4 regions of the Mesorhizobium sp. M1342 genome follow, and region 2 is predicted to be linked to each of the others. Evidence: riboswitches for the same ligand, from Rfam matches in the RefSeq annotation. Region 2 holds a riboswitch; each other region holds the start of a gene.
The links. A riboswitch is a leader RNA that binds a small molecule or an ion and turns the genes downstream of it on or off. The one in region 2 is predicted to bind cobalamin.

Region 1 (3,353 bases), on a different contig from region 2:
GCTTGGACTCTGGAGCGCTCGCCAAAAGCGCTCTCTCGTCGCTTCGCGCTGTCCTCAATGCTAGCGATCCGCCCCTGAACAAGCGGGTCATGGATCCTCGTGGATGTCACGCGCGTGGCGGCAGCCTCGGCAGACGCTTTCAACGCGCCTGCCACCGCATCCCTGCCTTGGGACAGGGCCCGGGCCAGCAAGACCAGCTCGTCGGTCTTCTGGGCCGCGAAGGCGAGCCACGACCTGATGTCGGCGTCGAGTTCCGTCTCCATGCGCAGATCAATCGGCACATGCAGCATCGAGCAAGAAGGCGCGATCTCGACGCGGTCCAAGGGCCAGCCGGCGACGATCGGTTTGATGCGGTCGAGAATGGCGGGCAGGTTCGCACGCCAGACGTTGCGGCCATCGATCAAGCCAAGCGAGAGCACCAGATCCTTCGGAGCGAGCCGACCCACCGTTTCCAGCTGCTCGGGAGCGCGCACGAGATCAATATGCAGCCCGGCCAGGGGCAGAGAAACCGCGGTTTCGAGATTGTCTCCCAGCGACCCGAAATACGTAGCCAGCATGATCTTCAGCTCGGGCGCGGCTTTCGACAGCTGGCCATAGGCGAATTCGAACGCAGCTCGTTCGTTCGGGTTCAGATCGAGGACAAGCGCTGGCTCATCGATCTGCACCCAGTCGGCTCCCGACAGCTTCAGCTTCTGCAGGACTTGCTCGTAAACGGGCAGCAGCCGCGGTAGGAGCGCGATGGGACCGAACCCCTCGGCAGGCGATTTCGCCAGCTTGAGGAAGGTGATGGGTCCAAGGATGACTGGGCGTGTGTGAATGCCGAGAGCTTTAGCCTCGAGGAAATAATCGACCGGCTTCGATGACGAGAGGGCGAACGTCTGATCATCATCGAGTTCCGGCACAATGTAGTGGTAGTTGGTGTCAAACCACTTGGTCATTTCCATCGCGGTTACACCAGGTCCATGAGCCTCCTCCTGGTGACCAGCGTGTCCACAATCCTCCGTCTGACCCTGGTTGCCGCGCGCCATTGCGAAGTAGATGTCAAGTGGGACCTCGCCGCTATTCCAGCCGTAACGGGATGGAACGGCCCCGACCATGGCTGCGGTGTCGAGCACATGGTCGTAAAGCGAGAAGTCGTTCGACGGGATTTTCGACACGCCGCGATCGCGCTGCTCTTCCCAGCTAGCGGCACGGAGCGCCTTCGACGTCGTGAGAAGGTCGCCAGCGGACGATGTTCCGGACCAGTAGCTTTCAAGCGCGAATTTCAGTTCTCGCCGACGACCGAAGCGCGGCACGCCGAGCGTTGCTACAGGAATTTCCTGAGAGTCAGTCATGTCATACCCCGATGGTTGGGGCGCCGATGACAAGGAAGGCGCTAGCAGGCCGGCACGAACGCCGGCTTGCAGCGGCCACCGAGACACCCCGCCCGTGGACGTAATTCGCCGTGGCAGGTCTCCTGGCTCGCGGGGTCATAGCCTCTACCCGTCTTCCTGAGGGTATTCGCCTCAGTGACATGAGTGGGGTTGGCTCGCCGCTAACAGTTGCGGGGGCAGCGCCGGCATTGCACCGGCTTCCCTCTTAGCTCCGCTGCGGCAGCACCGCACGCGAGAACCACGACACGCAGACAATCACAGCAGTCCGCTCTTTTGTCAATGACGCATAACGAAATGTTTATGTCGTTATGTGATTTCGCTTTTACGCTTGTCTAACATTGTGAAATATTCAGTCGCCCATTGGCGGCGCTGCTCCGCTGCCACCATAGTCCAACTAATGGATCCCTGTCGGGCTGCGACATCCCTCGCAGGTCGCCGATGAAGGATTTCGGACAAGACTTCAAGCGCGTGACAACGTCATTAGAATGCAGAAGATCGCATTGGTGGCGATGTTTAACGATGCGGCCGCAAGCCGTGCGTGCGTGGTAGAAGCGGTTTTCTCGGAGTGAGCGCCAAACCGTGGTCCGAGGGGAATTGGCACGCCAGTCGTCATCACGGGTGACTAGGCAATCGTGATGACTCCGCTCGGCGGCAAGAGACCACACTGACGGAGCCTGGCTCAAGGGTCTGATGCAAAGCCCGACTGTGGTCCCGATAAGCCGCTTAAGCCGCATTCAGGCGGTCAGGATAAGTATCTCTCTCTCCAAGCGCTCGGCATTGAGGGATGCGCAAATGCAGGCAAAGCTCGCGTGCTTCATATTCTGCATCATACGATCGGCAGGACCCAGTTTTTATCCAGTGCACGCGTCAGCGCGGTGTGCAATTCTGGCTCGGTCCGATACGAAGGCATTTGGGCCTCGCTGATCCAGCCCAAGCCAACATAGTGGAAGTGATCCGCAGGGACCGTAACCCGGCTGCTGTCCAGTTGCCGAACGAAGTCCGCTGACCAATGGTGGATCGTATACGCTTCAAGTTTGTCCATCATCCTCCGCCAGCGTTGGATGCGTTCTTCGCGCGGCATGCTGGCCGCTCTTGAGATCGCGGTAGCTATCTCGTCGGAGAGCCTCGGATTTACCAGCAGGGCGTCCTCGCCGAAGTCTTCGGCCGCGCCGGCAAACTTCGATAACACCAGAACGCCAGGGTCGCTCGGATCTTGTGCAGCAATGTATTCTTTCGCCACAAGATTCATGCCATCGCGCAACGGCGTCACAACGCAAACACGCGCGGCTCTGTAAAGACCCGCTATCTCAGCTTGGGTGAACGACCTGTTCTCATAGATAATCGGCATCCACTCGTCCGTGCCATGCCGGTTGTTGACTTGATTGACGAGTCTTTCGACGTCGCGCCGATATTCGCTGTACGCTTGGATGTCGCCACGTGAGGGAGTTGCGATTTGCAAGAGCGAGACACGTTGCGGCTCGACTGCCAGCAGATCGAAAGCTTTAATCCGATTGTCGATGCCCTTGGTGTAGTCGAGCCGATCGACGCCGATAACTAGCTTTGCTCCGCCAAGTTTCAACTGCGAAATGTAGGCTTTCTGCGCCTCAAGCGAATCTGCGGCACACTGTTCGAATTGCTTCGGATCGATACCTATAGGAAAATTTTGGCATTGCGTCTGGCCATGGTCCGAGAAAACGACCCCGTTCTTGCTCTCCAGCCCCAAATGAGATTGGACACAGGCGAGGAAATTGCTCACATCACGGTCGGTCTGGAAACCGAGCAGATCATACTCGAGCATACATTTCATTAGCTCGCCAGAATTGGGCACGCGCTCCATCATGTCAGACTCGGGCCATGGCGTATGCAGGAAATGGCCGATCGGCCGGTCAATGCCGAGTCTGTGCAAATCAGCGCCGAGCGGCAGGAAATGGTAGTCATGAACCCAGTAGACTGCGTTATCTCCCAATTCGGACACCGCGC
Region 2 (3,353 bases):
TCCAGATCATCGACGATCTTCTCCAGCGCATCGAGTGCCTGCTCGAAGCTCATCGCCTTGACGTCTTCGTTGGTCTCATCGGCCATCATTCATCCTTTCATCAGTCGCCCGACATGGGCGGCGACCGAAAATGCCAATCCCTGCAGATCGTAGCCGCCCTCGAGCAGGCTGACGAGCCGGTTGCCGCTGTGGCGTGCCGCGCGCTGCATCAGCTGGCCGGTCGCCCAGTCGAAATCATCCTCGGTCAGATTGATCTCGGCCAGCGGATCGCGGTGGTGCGCGTCGAACCCCGCCGAAATGATGATCAGGTCGGGCGCGAAATTGTCGAGCGCGGGCAGGACGCGCGACAGGAAGGCATCGCGAAACACTTCGCTGCCGGTCTGCGGCGCCAGCGGTGCGTTGACGATGTTGCCGGCGCCCGTTTCGGTCTTCGCTCCGGTGCCGGGATAAAGCGGCATCTGGTGTGTCGAGCAATAGAGCACCGACGGATCGTCCCAGAAAATATCCTGCGTGCCATTGCCGTGATGCACGTCCCAGTCGACGACGGCAACGCGCTCGACACCGTGTTTCTTCTGCGCATAACGCGCCGCGATCGCCGCCGTGTTGAACAGGCAAAAGCCCATCGCCGTGGTCTTTTCGGCATGATGGCCGGGCGGCCGGGCGGCGACGAAGACGTTGTCGGCGCGGCCCGAAAAGACATCATCGACGGCGGCGTTGGCGGCGCCGATCGCGGTGATCGCCGCTTGCCAGCTCTTCGGGCTGGCAGTGGTGTCGGCATCGATGCGGGCAATCCCCTCGTCGGGGATGGCGGCGCGCACGCGGGCGACGAAATCGGCGGGATGCGCGTAGAGGATGGTGGCCTCGTCGCCTTCCGGCGCCTGAATACGATCGAGCCCGGCAAAGGCTTCGTCGTCGAGCACGCGCTCGATGGCGCGTAAGCGGTCGGGCCGCTCGGGATGTCCGGGCGGCGTGAGATGCTCGAGGAAGATCGGATGGGTGTAGAGACGGGTGGTCATCGTCCTAATCTAGTGACCCGGATCGACAAAGGCCATGCACGGGCGGCCGATGACTGGGGAAAATCGCGACTGCGTCCATTCGCGTCGCCGCAGGCATTGGCCCCGCGGGCGCTTCGGCGTAAGGTCCCTGGTACTGCCTGGTGCCCGCCGCAAGCGGGAGAATCGGGAACACGGTTGAATTCCGTGGCGTGCCCAACGCTGTGAGGGGGACCGCGCCGGTAAATGCCACTGTCGATGACGGGAAGGCACCGGACGCGGGTTGATCCCGAGCCAGAAGACCGGCCTGGCAGGCATTGTCATCCGCGTGGTCAGGCGGATGGCATCAGAGCGACGTGCGTCTACTTGGACGCACAAAGTACGCTCTGTCAGTTTTGAATCTGCAATCGCAAGGGGACAAGCGATGCCGGAACACATGACCGCTGCCATTGACGATGGATTTGACCAGAATGCGCGCGATGCGGTCTACCGCGCCATGTTCACGCGGCGTGACGTGCGCAGCCATTTCCTGCCCACCGCGATCGATGACGACGTGCTGGCACGGCTGCTGCTTGCCGCCCATCACGCGCCATCGGTCGGCTTCATGCAGCCATGGAATTTCATTGTCATTCGCGATGTCAAACGACGGGCGGAGGTGCGCGACCTGTTCCTGGCCGCGCGAGAACAGGAACTGCCGGCGATCGAGGCGGAAAAACAGGCGCTGTACCGCAAGCTCAAGCTGGAAGGCATCTGCGAGAGCGCGCTCAACATCTGCATCACCTGCGACCGGCAGCGCTCGAAGGGTTCGCCGCTGGGACGCTGGCACAATCCGGAGATGGATCTCTACAGCACCGTCTGCGCGGTGCAGAATTTCTGGCTGGCCGCGCGTGCCGAGGGCGTTGGCGTCGGCTGGGTGAGCATCATCGAGGCTGAGGCGCTGAAGCGGCTGTTGGCCATTCCGGACCACGTAACGCCGATCGCCTATCTCTGCGTCGGCCGTGTTTCCGAGTTCGCTCCCAAACCGGACCTTGAAACGCATGGCTGGGGACGGCGGCTGCCGCTGCCGGAGCTGATCATGAGCGAGACCTTTTCCGGGCAAGGCGAGACACAGCTCAAATCCACCGTGGCGCGCCTCAACACCGTTTCTGCCTCACCAGACATCACCCGCCCAGCGGATCAGGGTGTGGCGCCGGCCGTACCCCAGCGCGAACCGCCGAAGGAGGCCAGCGCCTTGTCCTTGAGCTCTCTGAACTTCGACGACGCCTCGGCCAGCCGGGCGTCCCAGGCGGGATCCGGCACCTGGCCCGCAATGGTCTTGAAATAGACCTGCATCAAGCAGGCGATGGCGAAGGGTTCAATGAACGCCGCCTTGAATGCCCAGGCGAAGACGATGGCGAGCACAAAAGCCCAGCCGGCGAGCTGACCAGGCATCAGGAACAGAATTGCGCCAGCAGGCGCCAGCATCATCAGAAAGATGATGAATGACACGCCCCACATGATGACCGCCAGCCAGACGGCGTTCTTGACCATGACCTTGCCGTTCTGGGCATACAGCACGACGCCTTGGCGCGCCGTCTCGAACGGCGAGGCTGAATTGATGCGGATGTTGTAGCCGAGGATGATCTCGTCCACATAGGTCAGCGACAGGCGGATCACGGTGTTGATGAAGGAGACCAGGCCGCTCAGGCCCGGTATCGGCAGGAAGGCGGCGATACCGCCGAGCAGGCTGGTGATGGCGCGGATGGCACCCTTGACGAGTTGGTCGACGACGAAAAGGGTGTTGGCCTCGGCAAAACGCTGGGTCACGATATCCCTGGCGTAGGCGATCTGGTCCTGACCGCCGGGAATGTCGCGGCCGTCGATCAGATGAACCATGACGGCGATGTGGCCGGCCTTGACGATGTAGAGGATGTATTCGCGGATCCAGTAGACCGCGATCGAGACGATGCCAAACCCGACCACGCCGCCCCACAGGGCAAAGGACATGGGCCCGTCGGGATCGGTGGAGATATGGCCGACGCCATAGCCGACCGAGGCACCGGTGCCGGTCGCCATGATGTAGGCCAGTGTGATGCCGAAATAGACGATCATGCGAAAGACGATGAACGGCCAGGTCCGCATCATGATGGACACCGACCGGCCGATCTCGAAATCCCACATGTGCCCCGAATCTCCGCCTCAGAGATGGTGGAAGAGGATGGGCTCAACCCGGCGATTGTCAATTGCCGGCCCTTGACGCCGAAGGGCAACGAATTCGGGCTGACGGTTTTCTTTCGGAGCCTTTCGCCGGCGCGCGGCTGACGGAGCATCAAACGAAAAACCCGCCTGTGCGGCGGGTCACTGGCGCAAATCAGCACCATG
Region 3 (3,353 bases), on a different contig from region 2:
AACCGCACTCGTAGGCGGAAAGCTTTTCGGGATCGGGATTGCGATAGGCCACCAGGAAGGGTGCGGCCAGCAACGCCAGGCCGACAACCAGCGCCACGCCTATGAACAGGACGATGGGCAGGTATGAGCTCAAGAGTGCGTTCATGCTCGGCTTTCCGTTGGCGCCAATCCACTTTGATTACAGCACCGGACCCTAATGCGGAAGCGTGACAGTTTAACCGCTGAACCGTTTTAAGGGCCTATGCTGCAACGCGGCGAGGGTTAGCGCAGCACTTCCAGCGAAGCAAGTCAAACCTTGTTCAAAACACCGACCTGGACGGCATATCGCGGCAAACTGGTCCGATCCGCTCCTGTTTGATTTCCTTCGCTTTTTACTCCACTTTTCTCTCCTGACATGGATGCCGCCAAAACCCTGCTAGCATGGGTTGGAATCAGCCATTCGACCCTCGGTCAAAACACTTCAAAGTGATGCCTGCATGAAGGAAAAGATCTCGCTCCCCACGGCCCGTCGCATCGCGCTTGCCGCCCAGGGGTTTCTCGATCCCCGCCCGACCGGCACGCCCGACCGCCGGCATTTTGCCCGCACCCTCTCCCGCACCGGCCTGCTGCAGATCGATTCCGTCAGCGCGGTGGTGCGCGCTCATTATATGCCGCTCTATTCGCGCCTTGGCCCCTACCCGTTCTCGCTGCTCGACAACGCGGCCGTGACGCGCAAGCGCACGGTTTTCGAATACTGGGGGCACGAGGCCTCCTTCCTGCCGGTCGAGACATACCCGCTGATGCGCTGGCGCATGCAGCGCGCCGAGCGCGGCGACGAAATGTATCTGGGCCTCGCCAAATGGGGCCGCGAGCACGCCGCCTACATCGAAGAGATCTACCGCCAGGTCGCCGAGCGCGGCCCGATCGCCGCTTCCGCGCTCGAAGGCCAGAAAGGCTCGGGCGGCTGGTGGGGCTGGAGCCATGCCAAGCACGCCTTCGAATGGCTGTTCTGGGCCGGGCGCATCACCACGGCGCACCGCCGCGGTTTCGAGCGCTTCTATGACCTGCCCGAACGCGTGCTGCCGCAGGCGATCCTCGATCTGCGGGTACCGGCAGCCGAGGACGCGCACCGCGAATTGCTGCGCATTTCTGCCCGCGCCCACGGCGTGGCGACTTCAGGCGACCTGCGCGACTATTTCCGCCTGTCGCCGGCCGACATGAAGGGCCGGCTGGAGGAACTGGTTGAAACGGGCGAGCTGCTGCCGGTGCGTGTCGAAGGTTGGGACAAGCCCGCCTATCTTCACAAAGACGCCCGCCTGCCGCGCAAAGTCGAGGCCCGCGCCCTGCTGGCACCCTTCGATCCGGTCGTCTTCGAGCGCTCGCGCACGGAGCGGCTGTTCGATTTCCATTACCGCATCGAGATCTACACGCCGGCCGACAAGCGGCAATACGGCTATTATGTCCTGCCGTTCCTGCTCGGCGACAGGATCGTGGCACGCGTCGACCTCAAGGCCGATCGCCCGGCCAGCATACTGCGCGTCCATGCGGCCTATGCGGAGCCCGGTGCACCGCCTGAAACCGCTGCAGAGCTGTTCGAGGAATTGAAGCAGATGCAGGGCTGGCTCGGTCTCGAACGCATCGAAGTGACGCCTGCCGGGGATTTGGGGCCGGCGCTGGCCGACATCGCCGTGTCGTAAGCTCGCGTTGACACCGCCGCCCGCAAAAGCCTAAATCCGGTTCAGATGGTCTCTTGCCCGCAACGGCAAGGGCTAAGAGGGAATGCGGTGCGGGGCAAAATCCCAAATCCGCGGCTGTCCCCGCAACTGTAAGCGAAGAGCCAAGGCCGAAAGCCACTGGGGAGTTCCCGGGAAGGCGGCTACCCAAGGCGATGACCCGCGAGCCAGGAGACCTGCCGTCTGCGACTTTAGAATCCGATCGCCCGGCGGGTTTCCGGGCAAGGAGCCCGATCTTTGGACCACGACAGCAGTTTTTCGGCTGGCACAGCGGATATTTCGTCCGGCCATGATGATGCCTTGGCCGGCGTCACCATCATCGTCTGCGCCTCCTGCCGCAATGAGACCGGCTCCGACGCCCATCCCCGCGCCGGCGAATTGCTGGCGGACGACACGCGCCGCGCCGCATCTGGCGACGATATTCGCATCCGCAGCGTCGAATGCCTCGGCAATTGCAAGCGGCGCCTCAGCGCCGCCATCCTGCGCGACGGCTGCTGGAGCTATGTCTTCGGCGACCTGACCACGACCAGCGGCGCCGACCTCATCACGGGTGCCAAGCTCTTCGCCACCTCGAAGGACGGCCTGATTCCATGGCGCGGCCGCCCCGATAGCCTGAAGCGTGGCCTCGTTGCCCGCATCCCTCCCCTCGACCTGTTGAAGGACTGATCATGACTGCTTCCGTCTCGCGCGTTCCCTGCACCGTCGTCACCGGCTTCCTCGGCGCCGGCAAGACGACGCTGGTCCGCCATCTCCTGGAAAACGCCGGCGGCAAACGCATTGCCATCATCGTCAACGAATTCGGCGACATCGGCATCGACGGCGAGATTTTGAAGGGCTGCGGCATCGACACCTGCCCGGAGGAAAACATCGTCGAACTGGCCAATGGCTGCATCTGCTGCACCGTCGCCGACGATTTCGTGCCGGCGCTTGACAAGATCCTGTCGCTGACGCCGAGGGTCGACCATATCCTGATCGAAACCTCGGGCCTGGCGCTGCCCAAGCCGCTGGTCCAGGCCTTCCAGTGGCCGAGCGTGAAGAGCCGCGTCACAGTCGATGGCGTCATCGCCGTGGTCGACGGCCCGGCGCTGGCCGAAGGCCGCGTCGCCAACGACATGGACGCCTTGCAGGCGCAGCGCGCCGGGGACGAGACGCTCGACCATGACGATCCGGTGGAAGAAGTGTTCGAGGATCAGATCGCCTGCGCCGACCTGATCATCCTGTCGAAGAGCGACCTGATGGACGCCGCCGGCACCGCCCGCGCCAACGCCATCATCAACGAACATTCCGCCCGCGCGGTGAAGATCGTGCCGACGTCGCATGGCAAGGTCGATCCCTCCGTGCTGCTCGGGCTCGGTCTCGCCGTCGAGGACGACATCGAAAACCGCAAGTCCCACCATGACGGCGCATTCGACCATGAGCATGACGACTTCGACACCTTCATCGTCGACATTGCCTCGATCGCCAATCCGGACGAGTTGGCAAAGCGCGTCGCCACCGTCGCCGAAGAAGAGAACGTGCTGCGCGTAAAAGGCTTCGTCGAGGTCGGCGGCAAGCCCATGCGGCTCTTGCTGCAGGCCGTCGGGCCGCGCGTCAATCATTACTATGACCGCGCCTGGACCGCGCAGGACGACCGCCGCTCGC
Region 4 (3,353 bases), on a different contig from region 2:
GGGCAACTGGCCGGCATGCTGTGCCGGGTGATGGGCGCCAGCGCGCTGTCGATCACGCTCAACCTCTACATCATGGACCACATCCGCAAGACCGACTTCATGCAGGCCGAATCGCTGCGCATGGCGTGGTCGATGCTGGCCTGGACCGGTGGGCCGACGCTCGGCATCTTCCTCTACACGCGCTTCGGCATCTATGCCGCGCACGGTGCGGTCGCGGTGTTCGCGTTTGCCCTGCTGGCGCTGTTCTGGACCTACCGCCTCGGCGACACCCAGTCCATCCGTCCGGGCAAGACGCGCCCTGTCAATCCGCTCGCCAATATCGGCCGCTTCGTCGCGCAGCCCAGGCTCAGGCTGGCCTGGCTGATTGCCTTCGGCCGCTCCTGTTTCTGGACAACGTTCTTCGTCTACGGGCCGCTGTTCATGGTGATCACCGGCGAGGGCAAGCTGGCCGGCGGCCTGCTGGTTTCGGCCGGCAACGCGCTTTTGTTCATGGCCATCTTCTGGGGCAAGGCAGGAAAGCGCTTTGGCGGCCGCAGGACCATGACATTCGCCTATTTCGCCATGTCGGCCACGCTGCTGGCGGCAGGCTTCGTCGGCGAAACCGTGCCGCTGCTCACCGGCGCCTTCCTGCTCTGCGGCGCCTTCTTCACCATTGCGCTCGACGCGCTCGGCTCGACCGCCTTCATGCGTTCGGTGCGCTCCTATGAAAGATCGCAGATGGCGGCGGTCTACCGCACCTATCTCGACTTTTCCGAGCTGACGCCGCCGCTGGTCTATTCGGTGGTGCTGGCCTTCTTCGGCCTTGGCGCGGTGTTCGTCACGCTCGGCCTGCTGGCGGCGGTCTGCGGCTTTGTGACGTGGCGCTATCTGCCGAAATCGCTTTGACCTTCATGGCGCATTCGCAATGGCCGCCGGCGGAATTTGGTTTGCCGGAGGCGAGGATTCTGCCTATAGTCGCCGGTGTCGCCGGTTCCATTTTGGAGCCAAGAGGGAATGCGGTGCGGGCGAATTCGCCCAATGCCGTGGCTGCCCCCGCAACTGTGTGCGGTAGTCCTCTCCATATGCCACTGAAGATTTTTCTTCGGGAAGGTGGGGAAGGATGCTGATCCGCGAGCCAGGAGACCTGCCGGCGACAGGAAACTGACTTCGATGCCCTCGGGTGGAGGGCGAAAGGACAAGACATGACTACCGCTTCCGTCTCCCTCGGCGCCTCCGTCTCCTCGCAGTCGCGCTTCATGCAGCTCGCGCTTGCCGCGCTGCTCGGCATTTTCGTGATGGGCTTTGTCGGCTTCTCGCATATCGATGCCGTCCATAATGCGGCTCACGACTATCGCCATTCGATGGCGTTTCCCTGCCACTGACGAGGGGCTGACATCATGAATCTGTTTCGCAACGTCGTGTTCATCGCGGCGATCGCAGGGCTCGTGGCCGGCGTCGTCCTCGCCTGCCTGCAGGCCTATGCCACCGTGCCGCTGATCCTGAAGGCGGAAGTTTACGAACAGGCGGGCGGCGGGCATCACCATGACCATGGCGCTCCGGCCGCAACGGATAGCAATGCCATGAGCACAACTGCTCCGGCGGGAGATGCGATGAGCTCTGCTGCCCCGGCTGCGGCGGAAGCCGCTCCGGCAGACGAAGGTTGGGCGCCGGCAGACGGTTTCGAGCGTTTCGCCTTCAGCGTGCTTGCCAATATCGTCACCGGCATCGGCTTCGCCTTGATCCTGGTCGCGGTCTCCGAATTCGCCGGCGGCATCGGTGGCTGGCGCCAGGGCGTGTTCTGGGGCCTTGCCGGCTTTGCCGTGTTCACGCTGGCACCGGGCCTCGGCCTGCCGCCGGAATTGCCTGCCATGCCGGCCGCCGATCTCACCCAGCGGCAGATCTGGTGGTGGGCAACGGTGGCGGCAACCGCTGCCGGTCTCGGCCTGATCGCGTTCCGCAAGTCGCTGCCGCTGGCGATCCTTGCCGTCTTTTTGATCGTCGCACCGCATGTTGTCGGTGCACCGCAGCCCGACAGTTACGAGACGGCGATTCCGGAAGGGCTGCATCACCAGTTCGTGGTGGCGGTGACCGTGACCAACCTCGTGTTCTGGCTGGTGCTCGGCGCGGTCGTCGGTGTGGTGCGTGGCCGCTTCACCGGCACCGCGACCAGCCTGCGCGACAGCTTTGCCTGATCGCAAGACACTGACCTTCCTCATCGGCGGTGCGCGGTCCGGCAAGAGCGCGCACGCCGAAATCCTGGCGACCGCCTTGCCGCCGCCCTGGACCTATATCGCCACGGCGCAAGCCTGGGATGACGAGATGCGTGAGCGCATCGCGCTGCACCGGTCGCAGCGCGGCGAAGGCTGGACGACCATCGACGCACCGCTCGATCTCGCCGGCGCGCTTGCCGCCTTGCCTGATAACCAACCGGTACTCGTCGACTGCCTGACGTTGTGGCTGACCAACCATATGCTGGCCGAACACGATTTCGAGCTGGAATGCCGCCGATTGGCAGAGGTGCTGTCGCGGCCGCGCGGACCCTGGTTCGTGGTGTCCAATGAAGTCGGCCAAGGTATCGTGCCGGACAATGCACTGGCGCGCCGGTTTCGCGATGCCGCCGGCCGGCTCAACCAGCAGGTCGCGGCGATTGCCGATACGGTGCTGCTGATGGTGGCGGGGCTGCCGCTCAAGGTGAAATGACATGACCGACATCGACGATAAGGACGAAGAACGCCACCGCGCCAAGATGGCTAAGCGCAAGGCGGTGCAGGATGCCGAGGTGGCGAGCAAGACGGTCGAGAAGGGGCTGCTGATCGTCAACACCGGCCCCGGCAAGGGCAAGACCACGGCCGCCTTCGGCCTGGCGCTGCGGATGCTCGGCTACGGCAAGCGCGTCGGTGTCGTCCAGTTCATCAAGGGCAAATGGCACACCGGCGAGAAGGATGCGTTCGCCGCCTTCGGCGACCGCGTCGTCTGGCACGCGATGGGCGAGGGGTTCACCTGGGAAACGCAGGATCTGAAGCGCGACATCGCCGCGGCCGAAGCCGCGTGGGCCAAGGTGCTCGAGCTGATGGCCGACCCGTCGATCAGCCTGCTGGTGCTCGACGAGATGAACATCGCGCTGCGCTACGACTATCTCGATCTCGACAAGGTGGTTGCGGCGCTGAAAGCGCGGCGCGAGGGCCTGCATGTCGTGGTCACCGGCCGCAACGCCAAGCCGGCGCTGGTCGAGGCGGCCGACCTCGTCACCGAGATGGGCGTGACCAAGCATCATTTTTCCGCGGGCGTGAAGGCCCAGCAGGGAATCGAGTTCTGAGGCTTCTTACCCCCTTTGAAGGCAGGGCTATCGCATATGGATTCTTGCGAAGAGGGAC

Region 1: it holds a riboswitch for cobalamin, as region 2 does, so the genes downstream of both, metE (5-methyltetrahydropteroyltriglutamate--homocysteine S-methyltransferase) here and bluB (5,6-dimethylbenzimidazole synthase) in region 2, are expected to answer to the same signal.
Region 3: it holds a riboswitch for cobalamin, as region 2 does, so the genes downstream of both, NKH06_RS00125 (DUF1636 family protein) here and bluB (5,6-dimethylbenzimidazole synthase) in region 2, are expected to answer to the same signal.
Region 4: it holds a riboswitch for cobalamin, as region 2 does, so the genes downstream of both, NKH06_RS00285 (CbtB domain-containing protein) here and bluB (5,6-dimethylbenzimidazole synthase) in region 2, are expected to answer to the same signal.

The regions. Positions count from the first base shown of each region.
Region 1 is NZ_JAMYLI010000038.1:16,085-19,437, reverse strand. Features, by position in the region: gene metE (5-methyltetrahydropteroyltriglutamate--homocysteine S-methyltransferase) at 1-1,334, opposite strand, end outside; cobalamin riboswitch at 1,430-1,631, opposite strand; gene NKH06_RS28635 (alpha,alpha-trehalose-phosphate synthase (UDP-forming)) at 2,200-3,353, opposite strand, start outside.
Region 2 is NZ_JAMYLI010000026.1:21,840-25,192, forward strand. Features, by position in the region: gene NKH06_RS24325 (exodeoxyribonuclease VII small subunit) at 1-86, opposite strand, end outside; gene NKH06_RS24330 (histone deacetylase family protein) at 90-1,016, opposite strand; cobalamin riboswitch at 1,138-1,317, shown strand; partial or broken gene bluB (5,6-dimethylbenzimidazole synthase) at 1,429-2,046, shown strand; gene NKH06_RS24340 (hypothetical protein) at 2,169-3,152, opposite strand.
Region 3 is NZ_JAMYLI010000001.1:22,893-26,245, reverse strand. Features, by position in the region: gene NKH06_RS00135 (NADH-quinone oxidoreductase subunit A) at 1-145, opposite strand, end outside; gene NKH06_RS00130 (winged helix-turn-helix domain-containing protein) at 477-1,676, shown strand; cobalamin riboswitch at 1,706-1,910, shown strand; gene NKH06_RS00125 (DUF1636 family protein) at 1,950-2,378, shown strand; gene cobW (cobalamin biosynthesis protein CobW) at 2,381-3,353, shown strand, end outside.
Region 4 is NZ_JAMYLI010000001.1:56,740-60,092, forward strand. Features, by position in the region: gene NKH06_RS00280 (MFS transporter) at 1-885, shown strand, start outside; cobalamin riboswitch at 942-1,145, shown strand; gene NKH06_RS00285 (CbtB domain-containing protein) at 1,182-1,361, shown strand; gene NKH06_RS00290 (CbtA family protein) at 1,377-2,171, shown strand; gene cobU (bifunctional adenosylcobinamide kinase/adenosylcobinamide-phosphate guanylyltransferase) at 2,164-2,679, shown strand; gene cobO (cob(I)yrinic acid a,c-diamide adenosyltransferase) at 2,681-3,295, shown strand.